3 regions of the Ruegeria sp. BHSB058 genome follow, and region 3 is predicted to be linked to each of the others. Evidence: riboswitches for the same ligand, from Rfam matches in the RefSeq annotation. Region 3 holds a riboswitch; each other region holds the start of a gene.
What was found. A riboswitch is a leader RNA that binds a small molecule or an ion and turns the genes downstream of it on or off. The one in region 3 is predicted to bind cobalamin.
Positions count from the first base shown of each region.

Region 1: linked by a shared signal. The riboswitch ahead of AC2FNB_RS11110 (hypothetical protein) and the one ahead of AC2FNB_RS08545 (CbtB domain-containing protein) in region 3 are both predicted to bind cobalamin.
Region 2: linked by a shared signal. The riboswitch ahead of bluB (5,6-dimethylbenzimidazole synthase) and the one ahead of AC2FNB_RS08545 (CbtB domain-containing protein) in region 3 are both predicted to bind cobalamin.

Region 1 is NZ_JBXWSF010000036.1:12,357-18,382, forward strand. It holds gene AC2FNB_RS11090 (YbaB/EbfC family nucleoid-associated protein) at 1-56, opposite strand, end outside; gene AC2FNB_RS11095 (TauD/TfdA dioxygenase family protein) at 219-1,088, opposite strand; gene AC2FNB_RS11100 (DNA polymerase III subunit gamma/tau) at 1,188-2,954, opposite strand; gene AC2FNB_RS11105 (protein-tyrosine phosphatase family protein) at 3,123-3,626, shown strand; gene AC2FNB_RS11110 (hypothetical protein) at 3,664-4,068, opposite strand; cobalamin riboswitch at 4,158-4,363, opposite strand; gene AC2FNB_RS11115 (TetR/AcrR family transcriptional regulator) at 4,427-5,002, opposite strand; gene AC2FNB_RS11120 (alpha/beta hydrolase family protein) at 5,085-5,936, shown strand; RNA gene ffs (signal recognition particle sRNA small type) at 5,965-6,026, opposite strand, start outside.
Region 2 is NZ_JBXWSF010000006.1:73,537-79,562, reverse strand. It holds gene AC2FNB_RS02870 (glycosyltransferase family 4 protein) at 1-468, shown strand, start outside; gene AC2FNB_RS02865 (aspartate-semialdehyde dehydrogenase) at 581-1,603, shown strand; cobalamin riboswitch at 1,679-1,857, shown strand; gene bluB (5,6-dimethylbenzimidazole synthase) at 1,902-2,669, shown strand; gene AC2FNB_RS02855 (carbonic anhydrase) at 2,714-3,364, opposite strand; gene AC2FNB_RS02850 (hypothetical protein) at 3,515-3,904, shown strand; gene AC2FNB_RS02845 (leucyl aminopeptidase family protein) at 3,967-5,349, shown strand; gene AC2FNB_RS02840 (C40 family peptidase) at 5,346-6,026, shown strand, end outside.
Region 3 is NZ_JBXWSF010000024.1:23,980-30,005, reverse strand. It holds gene AC2FNB_RS08570 (thiamine pyrophosphate-binding protein) at 1-72, opposite strand, end outside; gene AC2FNB_RS08565 (DUF302 domain-containing protein) at 150-614, opposite strand; gene AC2FNB_RS08560 (DUF1636 family protein) at 762-1,121, shown strand; gene AC2FNB_RS08555 (hypothetical protein) at 1,109-1,591, opposite strand; gene AC2FNB_RS08550 (CbtA family protein) at 1,658-2,350, opposite strand; gene AC2FNB_RS08545 (CbtB domain-containing protein) at 2,354-2,524, opposite strand; cobalamin riboswitch at 2,560-2,770, opposite strand; gene cobF (precorrin-6A synthase (deacetylating)) at 2,814-3,557, opposite strand; gene cobA (uroporphyrinogen-III C-methyltransferase) at 3,550-4,278, opposite strand; gene AC2FNB_RS08530 (cobyrinic acid a,c-diamide synthase CobB) at 4,275-5,597, opposite strand; gene cobM (precorrin-4 C(11)-methyltransferase) at 5,584-6,026, opposite strand, start outside.

The sequences.
Region 1 (6,026 bases), on a different contig from region 3:
TGCGCTGACTTCATCATCTTGGCCATGTCGCCAAGCCCGCCAAGTCCTTTAAGCATGGTTCTTTCTCCTGCATTTCGGTTTGACGCCTAGATACGGGTGCAAACTGGTTGGCACAAGGGGCACGCGTTCCCATCCGTCGTTTCAGTTTTCGCCGAGACAACTCCTTCGGTTGGGCCGGGCATCGTGGAGGCATCCCCGTGCGACGTGGGTGAGACAGGTCAGATCACGCGGACATCATCTAGCCCGTCTTTAGACGTGACTGAGCAGCAGATCGAGCGAAGGGATCGAGGATGTTCATAGTCCCATGGACGACCTCGATGCACTGTTGCCCGTTCATCCCAAATCAGCACATCACCCACCGACCACTGATGGGAATACACGTATTCGGGGCGTGTGCAAAACGTCATCGCCTCTGCAAGTATTTCCTGGCTTTCTCCATGGCCCAACCCCTCGATGGCAAAAGCGTGCGAGGCAATGAACAAGGCCTCATCGCCGGTTGTTGGATTGGGCCAGATCGCGCGCCACGGGCGATCGGGCCAGCGGGTCATTCGAGACAATGCGGCGAGTTCGGAAGAGATCTGGGCGCGGGAGTGAGACAACCGATGCCATATGATCGCATTTTTTAGTTTCGATTTAAGGGTTTCAGGCATGTCCGCCCACGCTGCCCGCGTCGAGGCAATTTCTGTCTCTCCACCCGAAGGGGGAACAACACGCGCAGTCAGAATGTTGACCAGCGCAGGAGTGGGCAAGAAAGTGCTGTCCGTGTGCCAGAGCATATTGGCTTGCAGGTCAAGCAGCCGCAGATCATCGCGCGACCGTAGTCCATCGGAAGTCTGGTTGGAAAGCTCCGAAACTTGGAATTCGACATCGCGTCCCGCCGCCATCGCCTCACGGTTTTCGAGCGGGCCGAACAACTCGCCCAACCGAATGTGATCGGCATCCGTCAGGGATTGGTTGCGGAACAAAAGCGCGGAATGAGTTTCGAACATTTGCCGGATTCGCGGGTAATGCGATTCCGCAGTCACGTCGCGCAGATCAACGTCGTGAATAATTAATCCGAAACGGGAGTGCAGAGGGTCAGTTCGCATGCCAGGCTCCTGTCAGACAACTCCCGGAACCGTGTGAGATTGCAATCGACCCTTCAAGCGTATTTGCGACATTTGTAGCGGCACGCGTCTGCAAGGTCACTATTCTTCTTCGAACGGATCCCATTCGTCTTCGACTTCGGGAAGTGCCTCGGCTTCGACCAGCGCTGCTCGTTGTTCGGGGGTTGTGATGCGGGTGATGCTGGCCTTGGGGAACTGTGCGATCACGGCCTGCACCAACGGATGCGCACTGGCTTCATTTTTCAGGGCGATCTCGACGGCATCGCGAATTTCCGAAATCGTCTGTGCCTCGCCATTCGAGACGATCGAAACAGCCCAACGATTGCCCGTCCAGCGTTGCAGGCTTGCGCCCAGCCTCTGGGCCAGATCGTTGGGCGCTTTGTCGGACGGGGTAAACTCAATACGCCCCGGTTGATAAGCAACAAGGCGAATCCCGTCCTCAACATCGACCAGCAACTTGCCGTCACGATTGGAGCGGATCAGTTCGACCACGTGTTCGAATGTTGGGTATCGCCCCAAAGCGGCTTGCAGGTCCTGCGCGAGGGCTGCAACTGGCGCACCGCTGTTGTGACGCCGAGCGGACTGGTTGCCTGGCGCATAAGATGCTGTTGACTGTGCGGTCGACGTACTCCCGCCTGACAAGGGAACTCCTCCACCCGGGCCGTTCGGTGCCGGTGGCGCAGGCGCATCTTGCAGTCGCTTGATCAGTTCTTCCGGGCTGGGTAGATCGGCGACATGAGTCAGACGAATGATCGCCATCTCGGCGGCCATCATGGAATTAGGCGCACCAGAAACTTCCTCCAGCGCCTTCAGCAGCATCTGCCACATCCGCGTCAAAACGCGCATAGGCAGCGCCTGTGCCATTTGTATCCCTCGCGCGCGTTCGTCGGGCGAAACGGTCGGGTCTTGTGCTGCATCAGGCGTGATTTTGACAACAGAAACCCAATGGGTGATCTCGGCCAGATCTCGCAACACTGCCAATGGATCGGCGCCTTCGGCATATTGCGCACCCAGTTCGGTCAATGCCCCCGCCGCATCGCCCCGCAGGATCATGTCCATCAGGTCCAGAACCCGACCCCGGTCCGCCAGCCCCAACATTGCACGTACCTGATCCGCAGAGGTCTCCCCGGCGCCATGCGAGATCGCCTGATCCAGAAGCGAGGTCGCATCCCGGGCCGAACCTTCAGCTGCGCGGGTGATCAGAGCCAGTGCGTCGCCAGCGATCTGAGCTCCCTCCGATTCGGCGATCATGCGTAGCAGGCCGATCATATCTTCGGGTTCGATCCGACGCAGATCAAAGCGCTGGCAACGAGACAGAACTGTGACCGGAACCTTGCGAATTTCAGTTGTCGCGAAAATGAATTTCACGTGCGCCGGAGGTTCTTCAAGCGTCTTCAGCAGCGCGTTGAACGCGCTGGTCGACAACATGTGAACCTCGTCGATAATGTAAATCTTATACCGCGCGCTGGCAGCGCGGTAGCGAACGCTGTCGATGATCTCGCGAATGTCGCCAACACCGGTCCGGCTTGCTGCATCCATCTCCATCACGTCTACATGACGGCCTTCCATGATCGCAACGCAATGCTCGCACTGACCGCAAGGTTCAGTTGTCGGCTTTCCGTTTCCATCCGGCCCGATGCAGTTCATGCCCTTGGCGATGATCCGTGCGGTGGTGGTTTTACCCGTCCCGCGAATGCCGGTCATGATAAAAGCCTGCGCAATCCGGTCTGCTTCAAAGGCGTTTCTTAGTGTCCGCACCATCGAATCCTGGCCGACCAGATCGGCAAAGGTTTCGGGGCGATATTTTCGGGCAAGAACCTGGTAGGGTGCGGGTGCGGTGTCGGTCATGTCTGCTCTGCCGGATTCGTCTTAAAACCGCAGCGTAGTGTGCCGCGATGCCCGCGTCCACAGCAGCAGGTCCGATTTTGGTTTGGATTGCTTGCAAGCCGGGGTAAAACACTCAGGCATCGATTGGAGAATGCAGATTTCAGCGTGTTGGTTGTGTGGGAGCTAATCGTGTCACAACTGGTGATATTTGGGCTGCAGGTGGGCGGAGGCACATTGGCTATCTGCCAGATGCCGGGCCGGAGCGGAGACTATCCTTCTGACCTCGACACCATTGCCGACTGGAAACCGGGCCTAGTGATTTCGATGACGACAGAGGTCGAAATGATCCAAGACGGCGCGCGCAGTTTCGGCTTGGATATTCAGGCGCGCGCCTGCCGATGGGTCCATTTGCCGATCGAAGATTTTGGTATCCCGCCCAGTCATGTCCAGGCGAAATGGGCCGAGACCAGTGCGTCTGCGCGGCAGGCACTTGCGGGCGGTGGTCGAATTTTGATCCACTGTCGTGGCGGTTGCGGAAGATCGGGAATGGCTGCGCTGAGGTTGATGGTCGAATGTGGTGAACGACCTTCGGATGCGCTGAAACGGCTACGCGCCATTCGCCCCTGCGCCGTCGAAACCGAACCCCAAATGGATTGGGCGCTGAAAGGGCAGATGGTGGCAGATCGGCCCTGAGGCCGGGCTGAGGGCTATTTTTTGCGTTGGCGTTCTTTCAAAGTGGCGCGTGGCAGGCGGTTTCTGCCGCCCGGTTGCCCTGCGGAACTGCTTCGAGGAACGCGCAGGGCATCTGCTTGATCCAACCCGAGGGAAAAACGGTCCGAGAAGAGTTCAATAGAGCGTCTTCAATCTGGTTCAGGCGTTCGCTATCCGCCTCGTCATTCACACCGCAGAATACTCGAATGCGAGAATGATCGGCGCGGAATCTGGCATCGCACCCAGTGGCACAATGTGCAAGTGCGCAACTTCCGTCGATCTCGAAGTCATCTGCAGTCAATGGCTTTGTCGCAGATATCGCCTGTGCCAGTTTTTTACCCATTTGCGCCAATGCCGGGCAGGGTTTACCGGTTTTCTGGCACACTGTTGCTGTGAACAGGTGCTTGTCGGATTTCCAAATCATGTCGCGCCCTCCGCGCTGGTGACGAGGACAACGGACGGGAAGGACAGCAAGCAGCTATCGGACCCTGTCCCGGACACCCCGCCCGAGTTCGAGTTTCAGTTCCGATGGCAGGTCTCCTGACTTGCGGGTCGCTGCTTTGCCGACCTTCCCGGCCCTTGGACCAGTGGCATTTCGGCTTCGCTCGCCGCCTACAGTTGCGGGGGCAGTCGCGGATTTGGTTCTGGAAGAACCGTACCGTGTTCCCTTTTCATTCCGACCGTGAACGCGGCCGGAAACCATCGCCTAATCGCTAGCGGGCGCACAATTTTGGGTCAAGACGAATCCTGCGGCTCAAGCACCTTTGTCGCGCCGGGCGGGTTTACTGAATTTGTTTAGACGTCGACATCTTGCTCAAGCGGCAAGGCACGTTTCTTAGGGTCTCCGAAGATCGCCTTGCCCGGGCCAACTGCCACCCGCCCTGGAGCAGTATGAACACAGTATCTGCCGCGAATTCTGGCTCGGCCACTCCAAGTCGCCTTGCGTGATGTGCGACTTCGGTTATCCAACCCTCGTACAAGTGATAGGCATGGTTGCGGAATATATTGTTGTCCGGCCCTTCGAACAAAGTAGCGGAAATCGGGCAGGTATCCCACTGACCTGATTTGTCGAAAAGTTTCGCTATCTTGTTGCAAAGAGTTGTGGCCCCGGACTGGAAATCTTCCGCAGGCTCAAATGACGCGGCAATAAGACCAAGCATCACATCGGACGCCCAAGTAGCGGCCGCAAGCGCCAGATCGGCCTTTCCATTCGGGAAATGGTGATACAGCGATCCTTTGGGTGCGTCAGCCACGGAAAGAACTTCGTTCAGCCCGACCCCGTGATAGCCCGACCTCTGGAAAAGATCGGCCGCAGCCCGAATCAGGCGCTCTTTTGTTGGCAAAGGACGTTCAGTCATTTGCGTGGATTATTGACAGCACTGGACCAATTGGTCCAGAGATCAGAACTAGACCGACCGGTCTAGGGGCGCGGAGTTAAATATGCAGGACCAGGTGTCAGCTGAAGACCTTCTTATTCACTCGGGCGACTACCAACTGTCTGCCCGCCTCTTTCATGCGAAGGAACAGCCAGAAGTTACGGTCGTGCTCAATGGGGCGACCGGTGTTCCGAGGGACTACTACAGACATTTCGCATCGTGGCTGGCCTTAGAACGCGGAATTGCTTGTCTGACGTACGATTACCGGGATTTCGGCCACTCTTTGACCGGCAACCTAAAGAAATCCAAGTCATCCATGACCGACTGGGCATTGGTCGACATGCCCGCGGCTCGGATGGAAATGCGTCGTCGGTTCCCAAATTCAAAGCTTTGGGTCATCGGGCATTCGATTGGCGGGATGCTCGGTCCTTTGCAGCCTGGCATCGAAGAAATCGACAGAATGATCTGTGTCTGTTCAGGGCTGGTACAACATCGCGATCACCCTTGGCCTTATCAAGCGCTCGCCAGAATGTTTTGGTTCGGGCATGTTCCGCTGCTGGTTAAGAGTTTGGGGTATTTGCCTGGGCGTCTTGTTGGGTTCGGAGCAGATCTACCTGCTCCGGTCTATTGGCAATGGCGAAAATGGTGCATATCCGCAAAAAGCTATCTGCCGGATGCCGGAACGACCTTACCGAAACCCGACTGGAAAAGAAGTGGCGCATCAGTGGATATGATTGCGTTTTCGGACGATCAGGTGATCCCGCCCAAATGCGTTTGGCGATTGGCCGAACTTTATGGGCAAGATGCGCGACGGCGTGAATTGACGCCTCAGGATTTTGGAGTGAAGCAAATTGGCCATCTGGGCGCGTTTGCGCGTAAGAATGCCGTTGTGTGGCCCGCACTCATCGCCGATTAGGTTGGTCTACGCTAGATGATTAGTGGGAAAGTGAGAGGTTGGACATCGACCCAAGCGGGACTCGTTGTGGCTGCTTCCTTCCGGACCTGA
Region 2 (6,026 bases), on a different contig from region 3:
GTATCGGGCATTGTCATGGGCCGGGCGACCGAGCAGCACACCGGCTTTCTGAACGATCTGAAACAGAAGGTCGCAGACGCCGGGCTGGCCCACCGCATCCTGTTCAAGCCCGAGGTCACCGTGGACCGGATCGCGGAATGGTATCAGGTGCTGGACCTGTTCATCGCCCCCCAGCGATGGGAAGGGTTCGGCCTGACCCCGCTGGAGGCGATGGCCTGCGGTGTGCCGGTGGTGGCCACCGATGTGGGCGCGTTTTCCGAAATCGTGACCGACCCGTCGCTGGGCCGCGTCGTGGCCCCGAACAACATCCAGGCGCTGGCCGGCGCGGCGGCGGAGATGCTGGCGGACCGCGATTCTCTGGCCCGGTCCGGAGTGACGGCCCGCGCCCATGTAGAGACGCATTTTGATATCGAGGGCGAAGCAAATGCGCTGGTCGAGGTCTATGAGGGCCTTCTGGCCGGGGGCTGAGACACAGCGCCACGCCTCAAATTGACGTCAGGGACGCAAATACGCCGCCTGCCCCCTTTCTTCTGCGACAAAGGGTGCTATGAACGCGCGTCCTTAACTCAGGAGACAAGACATGGGCTATCGCGTCGTCGTCGTCGGCGCCACGGGCAACGTGGGCCGCGAAATGCTGAACATCCTGGCCGAGCGCCAGTTCCCCGTGGACGAAATTGCCGCTTTGGCAAGCCGTCGTTCGCTGGGCACCGAAGTCAGCTTTGGCGACAAGACGATCAAGACCCAGGACTTGGCCACCTTTGACTTTACCGGCTGGGACATGGCGTTGTTTGCCGTGGGTTCGGCCGCGACCAAGGATTACGCGCCCAAGGCGGCAGCGGCGGGCTGTGTCGTGATCGACAACTCGTCGCTCTATCGCTATGACCCGGACATTCCGCTGATCGTGCCGGAAGTGAACCCGCAGGCGATCCACGACTATTCCAAGAAGAATATCATCGCGAACCCCAACTGCTCGACCGCGCAGATGGTGGTTGCGCTGAAACCGCTGCATGACCGTGCCAGGATCAAGCGCGTCGTGGTGTCGACCTATCAGTCGGTGTCGGGAGCGGGCAAGGAAGGCATGGACGAGCTGTGGGATCAGACCAAGGCCGTCTACAACCCGATCAACGAGGTCGAGCCGAAGAAGTTCCAGAAGCAGATCGCCTTCAACGTCATTCCGCATATCGACGTCTTCATGGAGGATGGCTCGACCAAGGAAGAGTGGAAGATGGTCGCCGAAACCAAGAAGATCGTCGACCCCAAGATCAAGGTCACCGCGACCTGCGTCCGCGTTCCGGTCTTTGTCGGCCATTCCGAGGCGGTGAACATCGAGTTCGAGGAGTTCCTGGACGAAGACGAGGCGCGCGACATCCTGCGCGAGGCACCCGGCATCATGGTGATCGACAAGCGCGAGGCCGGTGGCTATGTCACCCCGGTGGAATGCGTCGGCGATTTCGCCACCTTCATCAGCCGCATTCGCCAGGATTCGACCATCGAGAACGGCATCAACCTGTGGTGCGTCAGCGACAACCTGCGCAAGGGCGCGGCGCTGAACGCGGTGCAGATCGCCGAGCTGCTGGGACGGGAAGTTCTGAAGAAGGGGTGAAGCTCCTTCGGATTGGGAATGTCAGGGGCGCGGAAACCGTGCCCCTTTTTCGTTGACCTGCCTGCGTGACCGACTAATGTCCGGCCACCTTTCGGTGCCCGCCCGTGCGGGAGAATCGGGAACGCGGTGCAAACCCGCGACGTGCCCAACGCTGTAAGGGGGACTGTGCGGACATGAACCACTGGCCTTGGCCGGGAAGGGGTTCGCGCGGGAAGATCCCGAGTCAGAAGACCGGCCGGAAGGGATGGCGCAGCCTGCGTGGACGGCGGGCGGCGCGGGACCATCCAAGGGGACTCCGATGGCCATTACCACCGAACCGGCGCTGATGGCGCCCGACGCCTTTGACAAGGCGAGCCGCGAAGCGGTTTATCGAACCATCCTCAACCGTCGCGACACCCGCGGGGATTTCCTGCCGGACCCGATACCCGAAGACCGGTTGAGCCGTGTCCTTTTGGCGGCGCATCACGCGCCATCGGTGGGATTCATGCAGCCGTGGGATTTCCTGATCCTGCAGGACCGTGATATGCGCCGGCAGGTGCATGAGCTGTTTGCCAAGGCCCATGCTGAGGCCGCGCTGATGTTCCCGGTCGAGCAGCGCGACACTTATCGCAAGCTCAAGCTGGAAGGTATCCTCGAGGCGCCGATCAACATCTGCATCACTTGCGACCGCAGCCGCTCCGGGCCGGTGGTGATCGGTCGCACTCATATACCGGTGATGGACATGTTCTCGTCGGTCTGTGCGGTACAGAATTTCTGGCTGGCGGCACGAGCCGAGGGGCTGGGGGTGGGCTGGGTGTCGATCCTTGACAATGGCGCGCTGAAAGAGGTGCTGAACCTGCCTGCCGAGGTTGTACCCGTCGCATATCTTTGTGTCGGGCTGGTCCGTGGTTTTCACGACAGGCCGGAACTTGAAAAGGCTGGTTGGCTGCCGCGCCGCGCGATCACCGACCACGTGCACTTTGGTCAATGGGGGCAAACCGGCGGTGATGCAGAGCTGACCGGGCGCTTGCGCGCGGACCAGGCATCAATCGCAGACGGAACGTTCCTGTCGCGGCGGCTGGGCTGATTTCCAGAAGCGGTTCGGGCGTCGAAGATCGGCGCCCGGGTCACTCAGACCGGTTCGAACTTTCCTTTCGCAGGATCATAGCTCTGCAATCCGCCTGCGCCGATGTCGGTCCACAGGCCGTGAATGCTGAGGCTTTTGGCCTCGACGGCGGAGGCGACGAACGGGAAGGTCATCAGGTTTTCCAGCGAGGCCACCACGGCCTGTTTCTCGAACTGGCGGGCCTGTTCGATGTTGTCCTTGAGATCGGCAACCAGATCGTATTTCGGTTTCAGGATATCCATCCAGCGCCCGACGAAGCTTTCCTTGGCCTCAAGCTGTGGCGCCTGCCCCTTGCACATGTCGATACAGCCCTGAACGCCACCACATTGCGAATGGCCCAGCACGATCAGATGCGCGACCTTCAGCGCGGTGACCGCATATTCGATGGCCGCGCTGGTGCCGTGGTGATCGCCATCGGGCGCATAGGGCGGTACCAGGTTGGCAATGTTGCGGTGGATGAAGAATTCGCCCTGATCGGCGCCGAAGATAGATGTGACGTGCACCCGGCTGTCGCAGCAGGAGATCACCATGGCGCGCGGATGCTGCCCTTCGTTGGCCAATGTGCGGTACCAGGCCTCGTTCTCGGCATAGGTCGTGGCTTTCCAGCCATGGTAGCGCTTGACCAGATAATTCGGCAGAGGTTTAGCGAAGTCCATTCCAGTAAATCCCCAAGGTTTTCTGTGCTGCAGCGTGATCTAATCCGAATTGAAACAAAATTCGAGACATTATCCACTTTTGCCGAAACCTTTTGCCAACCACTGTGGCGCGAGGATGCGACCGTGCCGTGGGGGTGCGACTTTATTGGGGTGAACGTGGTGGAGAAAGTGATCACACTCGTTCAGAGGGAAACCGTGCGACTGGATCCGGACCCTCTGGGAAATCTTTACGATCAGCTGGGCGATTCGGGCGCCGAGGATGTGGTATGCCGCGCCATCGAAGAGCTGGCCCTGCGGCTGTCGCGATGCGAACTCATGTGGCGACAGCGGGATTGGCTGGGTCTGCGCAAGGCCGCACGCTCGCTGGTGGCGATTGCCGAACAGGTCGGCATGACGGCGCTGACCCGCGTGGCGGGAGATGTGTCAGAAGCCGTGGATGCCGGAGACCACGTCGCCGCCAGCGCCACGCTGTTCCGCCTGATCCGGGTCGGCGAGCAGTCGTTGGTTGCGGTTTGGGACCAACGGCATCTTTCGATCTGAAATGGCTTGCAGGTGCCCCGGCGCAAGGTAGTCTGGCCGCACCTCAACCAAGCGAGCCGTTCATGCCCCTGTCTTTTGCCCCTCCCTCCGACCACGCCCTGCACCTGCATGTAATCGAACAGGCCGCGCTTGATGCCTGGCTGGATGCGCAGGACAGCGAGGTTCGGGGTTGGGTAGCGTCCAACGGGTTCACCGGCGCACTGGGACAGGCGCTGTTGGTGCCGGGCCGCGAAGGCGCGGTGCGATTTGCGCTGGCCGGGTACGGCGACGCGACCAAGCGCGCGCGCAAGCGGTTTCCGCTGGCCGCCGCCGCCGAAAAGCTGCCCAAAGGCAGTTATCGGATCGTCTCGGGGCTGGCCGATCAGGATACCGCCAACGAGGCGCTTGGATGGCTGCTGACCGGATACGCCTTTGACCGTTATGCCGCGCAATCGCCGGCCAAGGCCACGCTTGTCGCCCCCGAAGGCGTTGACGCCACCCGGATCGAGGCCATTGCCAATGCCGAAACGCTGATCCGCGATCTGATCAACACCCCGGCATCCGACATGGGGCCGGACCACCTGCAATCAGCGGCCGAGGGGCTGGCGGCCGAGTTCGGGGCGCGGTGCGAGACCATCATCGGCGACGACCTGTTGGCCCGGAATTTTCCGATGATCCATACCGTAGGGCGCGCCGCCGGGCAGGCCCCGAGGCTGATCGAGATGACCTGGGGCGACAGCGGACCCAGCCTGACGCTGGTCGGCAAAGGGGTCTGTTTCGACACCGGCGGGCTGGACCTGAAACCTGCTTCGGCCATGGGGTTGATGAAAAAGGACATGGGCGGGGCGGCCAATGTGCTGGGGCTGGCGCGAATGATCATGGCGCTGGCCCTGCCGATCCGGCTGCGGGTGCTGATCCCGGCGGTGGAAAATTCGGTGGCCGGAAACGCATTTCGCCCCGGCGATATCCTGACCTCGCGCAAGGGGTTGACGGTCGAGATCAACAACACCGACGCCGAAGGGCGGCTGGTGCTGGCCGACGCGCTTGCGCTGGCGGACGAGGGTCAGCCGGATCTGGTGATCTCGATGGCGACGCTGACGGGTGCGGCGCGCGTGGCAGTCGGGGCAGACCTGGCCCCGTTTTATACCGACGACGACGAGGCGGCGCAGGTGCTGGCGCAGGCCGCGTCAAAGGTGGCCGACCCGGTGTGGCGGATGCCGTTTCATGACCCTTATGAAGAACTGATCGAACCGGGCATCGCTGATCTGGACAACGCACCGTCGGGCGGGTTTGCCGGATCGATCACGGCAGCGCTGTTCCTGCGGCGGTTCGTGACCGCCAGCCGGTACATGCATTTCGACATTTTCGCCTGGCAAAAATCCAAGGCTCCGGGGCGCAGCAAGGGAGGGTTCGGGCAAGGCCCCCGCGCCCTGCTGGAGGCGCTGCCAGACCTGCTGAAGTCATGAGCGTGCAAGGCATCCATGTTCCGGTCGCCGATTTGCTTCGCCGCCCCGACGGCCCGCGCGACCGCCAGTTGCTGTATGGCGATGTGGTGACGGTCAAAGAGGTCACCGGCGACTGGAGCCGGATATTGTCGGAAAAGGACGGCTATCCCGGCTGGGTCCGGTCGGAGGTGCTGGGTGATGCGCAACAACCCACGCACTGGGTCGCGGCACCGGCCACGCATGCCTATTCGCGGCCCGATATGAAAAGCGCTGAACGTGTTTGCCTGAGTTTCGGAAGCAGGCTGGCGGCCCGCTCGGAAACCAATGGTTTTATCGAAACCGACGCGGGGTTTGTGCCTGCGGTTCATCTGGTCGGGATCGGCACGAAATTCGACGATCCGGTTTCGGTCGCAGCGCTGTTTCTGGGTACGCCCTACCTTTGGGGCGGCAACAGCCGGGCGGGCATCGACTGTTCGGGGCTGGTGCAGGCGGCCTTGCTGGCGTGCGGCATCCCCTGCCCCGGCGACAGCGGCGATCAGGAACGCGCCCTGGGTACGGCCCTGCCCGCCGGAACCGCACACCGGCGCGGCGATCTGTTGTTCTGGAAAGGCCATGTCGCCTGGATGGCCGATCCTGAGACCTTGCTGCACGCGAATGCGCATCACATGGCGGTGCAGTACGAACCACTGGATACGGCA
Region 3 (6,026 bases):
GGCGTGGCGGCAGCCGGCCTCGTATAGCCGTCTTGCCAAAAGATCCGCTGCGCGGGGCACGATTTCCTGCATCTCAAACGCTCCGTTCGTTTTCGACAGGCAGATTGCGGAGTGAGCAGGAAGGTGCAAGCGCCTTCACGCCGGTGTGACTATTTTACTGCCGATTCCGCCACGGATTGGAACTTTCCGTCCAATTCCTGTGCAATGGCGGCCAGTTCATCGCCGCCCTCGTCCAGATAGGGCGCAAAGACGAAACTTGGCGTCTTGTAGGACAGCGTTGCGGTACCGTCCGCGTTTTCTGTGACGTAGAAACGGATCGGCGCCTCGATCATGGCTGCCGTCGATGTCTCCAGCACGCGCACGGCATAGTCGTTATTGAACGCCCCCATGACACGGTTGCCGGGGATGGTGATGCCGCGCGCCGCCGCAGCCTTGGTCGGCCCCGCCTGCGTCACTACGATCAGGCCGTTGCCCTTGATCGCCGCCGCGGTGTCGGAGACAAGATCTTCATAGGTCTTGGTAGATTGATGAACTTCCCATCCTTCGCGGGGTTCCAGATCACCGGCCCAAGCGGGCAGGGCGGCAAGGCAAAGGATTGTCCACAGACGTTTCATCGTTCCAGCTCCGGTTGGTTTGACAAGACTGTGATGCCAGATTTTGCATATGTCCGGTGTCACAATCCCGTGTCCATCCGATCAAACCCGGCTTGCGCATGCAGGTCGAAACCCGCAATAACGGCCCGACGCAAGCATGGGCCATACATGACCACCCAACGTATTCGATTGCTGATCTGTTCCAGCTGCCTTGGAGCGCGGGATCGCGAGGCCGAGCGTGATGCCGTGACAGATGCGCTTGCAAAGGCCGGGCTTTCCGATCGGGTCGAACTTACGCAACACGCCTGTTTCAGCGCATGCGAGCAACCGGTTGCCCTGGGGTTGCAGGGGCAGGGACTGGCCTCGTATGTCTTTTCCGACCTTGATCCGGTCAAGGATGCTGACGACATCGCCGCCACTTGCCAGACTTATCTGGACAGCGCCTCGGGCTGGATCGAAGACGCCCGACCATGCGGGCGGCTTCGCCTGTGCCTGCGCGCGCGGATACCGGCGATTCAGTCGACCTGAACCGCGACCGAGGCGGCGACGGGCACGTCATCCACGGTCAGCTGGCTGTGATCGTTGGCGTTCAGAGAGACTTCGATCTCGACCTCGCCTTTGGGCAATTCGTCGATATGCATCCACTCGCCATAAAGGCGCGCCAGCTTGGCACCATTGACATAGACATGCGCATGGCCTTCGCCCGGCCTGTCCGCCAGCGAGGCATTTTCCGGGGAAAAGCGGAAATTCCGCGGAATGACATGCAGATTCCAACCGGCCATCGGATCCTTGGCAAGCATGACCTCAAGTCCCGGTGCGTCCGCGCCCGATGAAAAATTTATGGTTGTGGCATGATCATGTGAACCGGCTTCGCCGTGTTGGGCCGGGTCGCCGTGATCGTGGCCTTCAAATGTCACGCCATAACCCGCCGCCGTCACGAAACCTGCGCCAGCGCCAAAGATCAGGCCGATGCCGAAAAGTGCGAGAGATCGGAACATCTCGAATCCTTTTGATATAAATAATCCCGCCGGGCGTCTGGCCCGGCGGGATGCATCAGCAAACGATTACGCGTTGGCTTCGGCGCGTTTTCCTTCGGCCTGCCAGAAATATCCGGCAAACGTGCCCACCAGAACCCAGGCGGCCATACCGACACCAAAGGCGCGCGCCGCGAACAGGGCGCCCAGTTCGGTCGGAACCGGGCCGGTAAAGCTGTCGGGTTCGGGGGCTCCGATCAGGTGCGGCGCCAAAAGCAGCACGGTCGCGATCAGGTAGCTGATCAGATTGCCACCGAACGCGATCAGCCACATGGCGACACCTGCCGCTGCCACGGTTCCGGTCCACCAGATCTGGCGCGCGGTGATGTCGGAATAGGCCACACCGGGCACCTCAGGCGCCAAGGACAGTCCGGGCGCGAAGTGGAAAGTGATGAAGCCCGCCAACCCCCACAGGATGCCGGTGCGGGCATTGACCTCATGGCCCATCCGTTCTGCCATCGACATCAGGGCCACCAGCACCAGCGCATAGCCGGTATAGGTCAGCATGGTGAACACGATGCTCAGCCCATCGCGCATCAGGTCGAACCCCGGCAGATCCGGATGTGCCGAAACGGCGGCTGCTCCGAAATGCACCAATTCGCCGGACTCGTAGAGTTCAGCGTGAAGCAGGACGGGCTGCACAAATACGAGCTGCAGCAGGGCGGTGATCAGCCCTGCTGCAGCGCCAGCGAACAACGCGCTGGTCAGAATGCGACTGAACATGGGTCAGTGGCAGGGGAAGCCGGTTGAGTGGCGCACATCATGAGCGGCGTCGTGCAGGGCGGATGCCTGAACATGGCCGGTCAGGGTGATGATCCCCAGACCCAGAACAACAGCAAACAGAGCCGGAAGGATGGCCGAACCGGCAGCAGATGCCTTGAGCGTTTTGGTCGTCATTTTAGTCCTCCTGAGCCGCCGCACCCGACGGCCGGTGTTTCGTTTCTTGCCTGGCAGGTCTCCTGGCTTGCGGGTCGGTGCCTCTGTTCGCCTTCCCCCCGGGACAGTTCCGGGAGTGGCTGGTTGAACAGAAGCTCACCGCTTACAGTCGCGGGGGCGGCTTTGGATTTGACCACCGGGATGGCCGCACCAAATTCCCTCTTAGCACCGGAATTCTCCGGCAGGACCAGACCCTTTCATTTAGCCGCGATGCAGTCGTTCGCGCAATTCCCATTTGCGACCCATTCGGTCATTTTTCGCGCCTGCGCAGCAAATAGATGTCCATGATCCAGCCATGATCGGCGCGTGCCCGGGCACGGGTTTCAAGAATCTTGTCCGCAACGTCCGCCAGAGGGCCTTTGACCAGGATTTCTTCCTTCATGCCCACATACGCGCCCCACCAAATGTCGAACGCCATCATATCAAGGCTTTGAAACGAGCATTCGCCGTCCAGCATGACCGCAACCTTGTCGGCACCGTCAGGCCAGCCCTCGTCCCGGATGCGGCGGCCGGTCGTGACGACATAGGGCGCGCCGATGTCGTTGATCGGAATCGCATGGGCGGCCGTCAGTGCCTGCAGCGCCGTGATGCCGGGAATCACCCGTGTGACCGGCTGCGGGTCCAGCCGCGACGCAATTCGCAGCGAACTGTCATAAAGCGACGGATCACCCCAGATCAGCAGCGCCACCTGCCGGGCCTGCGGAAACCCGGCGATCGTCTCCTGCCAGCGCAGTGCGATGGCGTCGTGCCATTCGTCCACGCCGCGCAAATAGCCATTATCGGCGCGGCGCCTGGGGATATCGAAATAGGCGATCTGAGGTGCCGCGTCCGCCACCTGCGCGATGATCTCCTCCCGCAGTCCAGCCAGATCGGCCTTGTTCTCGCCCTTGCGGGGGATCAGGATCAGGTCCGCCGCCCGTATCGCGTTTGCCCCCTGGAACGTGACGTGATCGGGATTGCCGGTGCCGATGCCAATCAGGTTCAGCTCATACATCCCCGAACTCCGCCAACGGGCCGTAAAGGATCAGGGCGGGGGCGGTGCCGACCTCTGATTTCAGTTGCTCCGCCAATGCTCCGATCGTTGCGCGTTGCAGTTTCTGGTCCGGCGTCGACACGGATTCGGCCATCAGCGCCGGGGTGTCGAGCGGCAGCCCGTGGACATTCAGCGCCTCGACCAGCAATGGAAACGTGCGCTTGCCCATGAAAACGACGGTGGTCGCGCCAGCATCGGCCAAGGCAGGTAAATTCAGATCCTGAGGCAGCTTGCCGCTGACATCATGGCCGGTGACGAACTGCACCCGCCGCGCCGTCAGCCTGCGGGTCAGCGGAATGCCCGCCGCCGCCGCCGCCGCGATGGCCGACGGGATGCCGGGAATGATCTCATAGTCGATACCGGCCTCGCGCAGGGCGACGATTTCCTCCTCCAACCGACCGAACAGACCACCATCACCGGATTTCAGCCGTACGACACGCTGTCCGGTCTGGGCATAATCGACCAGCAGACGGCTGACATGGTCCTGCTTGGGCGAGGGGCGACCGGCGCGTTTGCCGACACCGACCAGATCGGCATCCTCGCGCGCGTGTGTCAGGATCGGACCGCTGCTCAGATCATCGAACAGCACCGCGTCGGCCTTGCCGAGCCGGTCCACCGCCTTGAGCGTCAAAAGTTCCGGATCGCCGGGACCGGAGCCGATGAAAGAGACAAAGCCGCTCATGTCGAAGCCTCCGCAATCAGGTGGAAAAAGGTGCCGGTAACGTTGCCGCGTACCGAGCCGGTTTGAGGGCCTTCGACCCCTTCAGCGTCAAAGACCTGCGCCAGCGGCGCGTCCGGTTGGTCGACAATCGACGAATAGTGAAACTCGTGCCCGCGCAACATTGCGCCCGCGCCATGTCCGGGTATCGGCGCAATCAGACGCGCCTTGCGGTATCCCAGATTGAACTTGCGTTTTTCATAAGACGTGACCAGACCCAACAGCCCGGCCATCTTGTGGCCTACCCCATCCTTGTCGATCAGTGCTTCGCCCAGGGCCATGTAACCGCCGCATTCACCGTGTACAGGCTTTGTCTCGGCATGTTTGCGCAGACCGGTCAGGAACGTGTCGGCTGTTGCCAGCTTGCCAGCATGCAATTCGGGATAACCACCCGGCAGCCAGACCAGATCGGCATCCGCCGCCGGCGCCTCATCCGCCAGCGGAGAAAACGGCAGGATTTCGGCCCCCGCCGCGCGCCAGCCTTCCAACAAATGCGGATAGGTAAAGGAAAAGGCCTCGTCCCGCGCCAATGCGATGCGCTGCGCCGGGGGAAATGGCAGCGCCGACGCCGAGGACCCTTGCGGACTTGATGAAGCCGCCGCCTTGATTGCCTCCAGATCCACATGTTCGCGCAAAAACGCCGCGTAACCGGCAATCGCGCTTTCCAGATCGGGGTGTTCAACCGCCTGTATCAGGCCCAGATGCCGTTCAGGCAAGGTCAGATCGCCCCGGCGCGGCAGTACGCCCAGCACCGGCAGACCCGCACGCTCCATCCCCAACCGGGTCAGGCGTTCATGTCGGGGGCTGGCGCAGCGGTTCAATATCACCCCGGCAAAGGGCAGGTCAGGGTTGTACATCCGGAACCCCAGCGCCGTGGCCGCCGCCGATTGCGCCTGACCGCCCACATCCAGAACCAGTACCACCGGCCAACCCATCCGCAGTGCGGTTTCGGCGCTCGACCCATGGCCCAGCTCGCCCGGTTTGGCAACGCCGTCGAACAGGCCCATCGACCCTTCGGCCACCACGATGTCCGCACCCTCGGCCTGGGCCGAGATCGCGCCCAGCAGCGGTTCGCCCATCGCCCAGCTGTCCAGGTTGAACGAGGAACGCCCCGCCGCCGCGCGGTGAAAGGCCGGGTCGATGTAATCCGGCCCGCTCTTGAACGGTTGAACGGTCAGCCCGTCCTCGGCCAGCGCTCTGAGCAGGCCCAGCATCACCGTCGTCTTGCCGGTACCCGACGAGGGCGCCGAAATCAGAACTCCCGGCGGGTTAGTCATCGCCATGACTCCAGCTCGACCACGGGCTGTCCGCGCTCTGCGGGCGATAGCGCCGGTCGTATTCCTTGGAATAGAGGCAGCTTTCGTCAAACCCTTCGCCGGCCAGCGCTGGCCCCACCAAGATCAGCGCGGTCCGCGAGATGCTCGCGTCCAGCGCTTCTTTCAGGGTGTCGAGCGTTGCGCGGATGATTCGCTGGTCCGGCCAGCTGGCGCGATAGACCACGGCCACCGGGCAATCCGCTCCGTAATGCGGGGCCAGATCGGCGATGACCTTGTCCAGATTGCCGATCGACAGGTGAATGGCCAGCGTCGCGCCGGTGCGGGCAAAGTTTTCCAGCGTCTCGCCAGCGGGCATCGACGAGGCGCGGCCCGGCGTGCGGGTCAGCACCACCGATTGCGCCAGACCGGGCAGGGTCAGCTCGGTGCCCAAGGCCG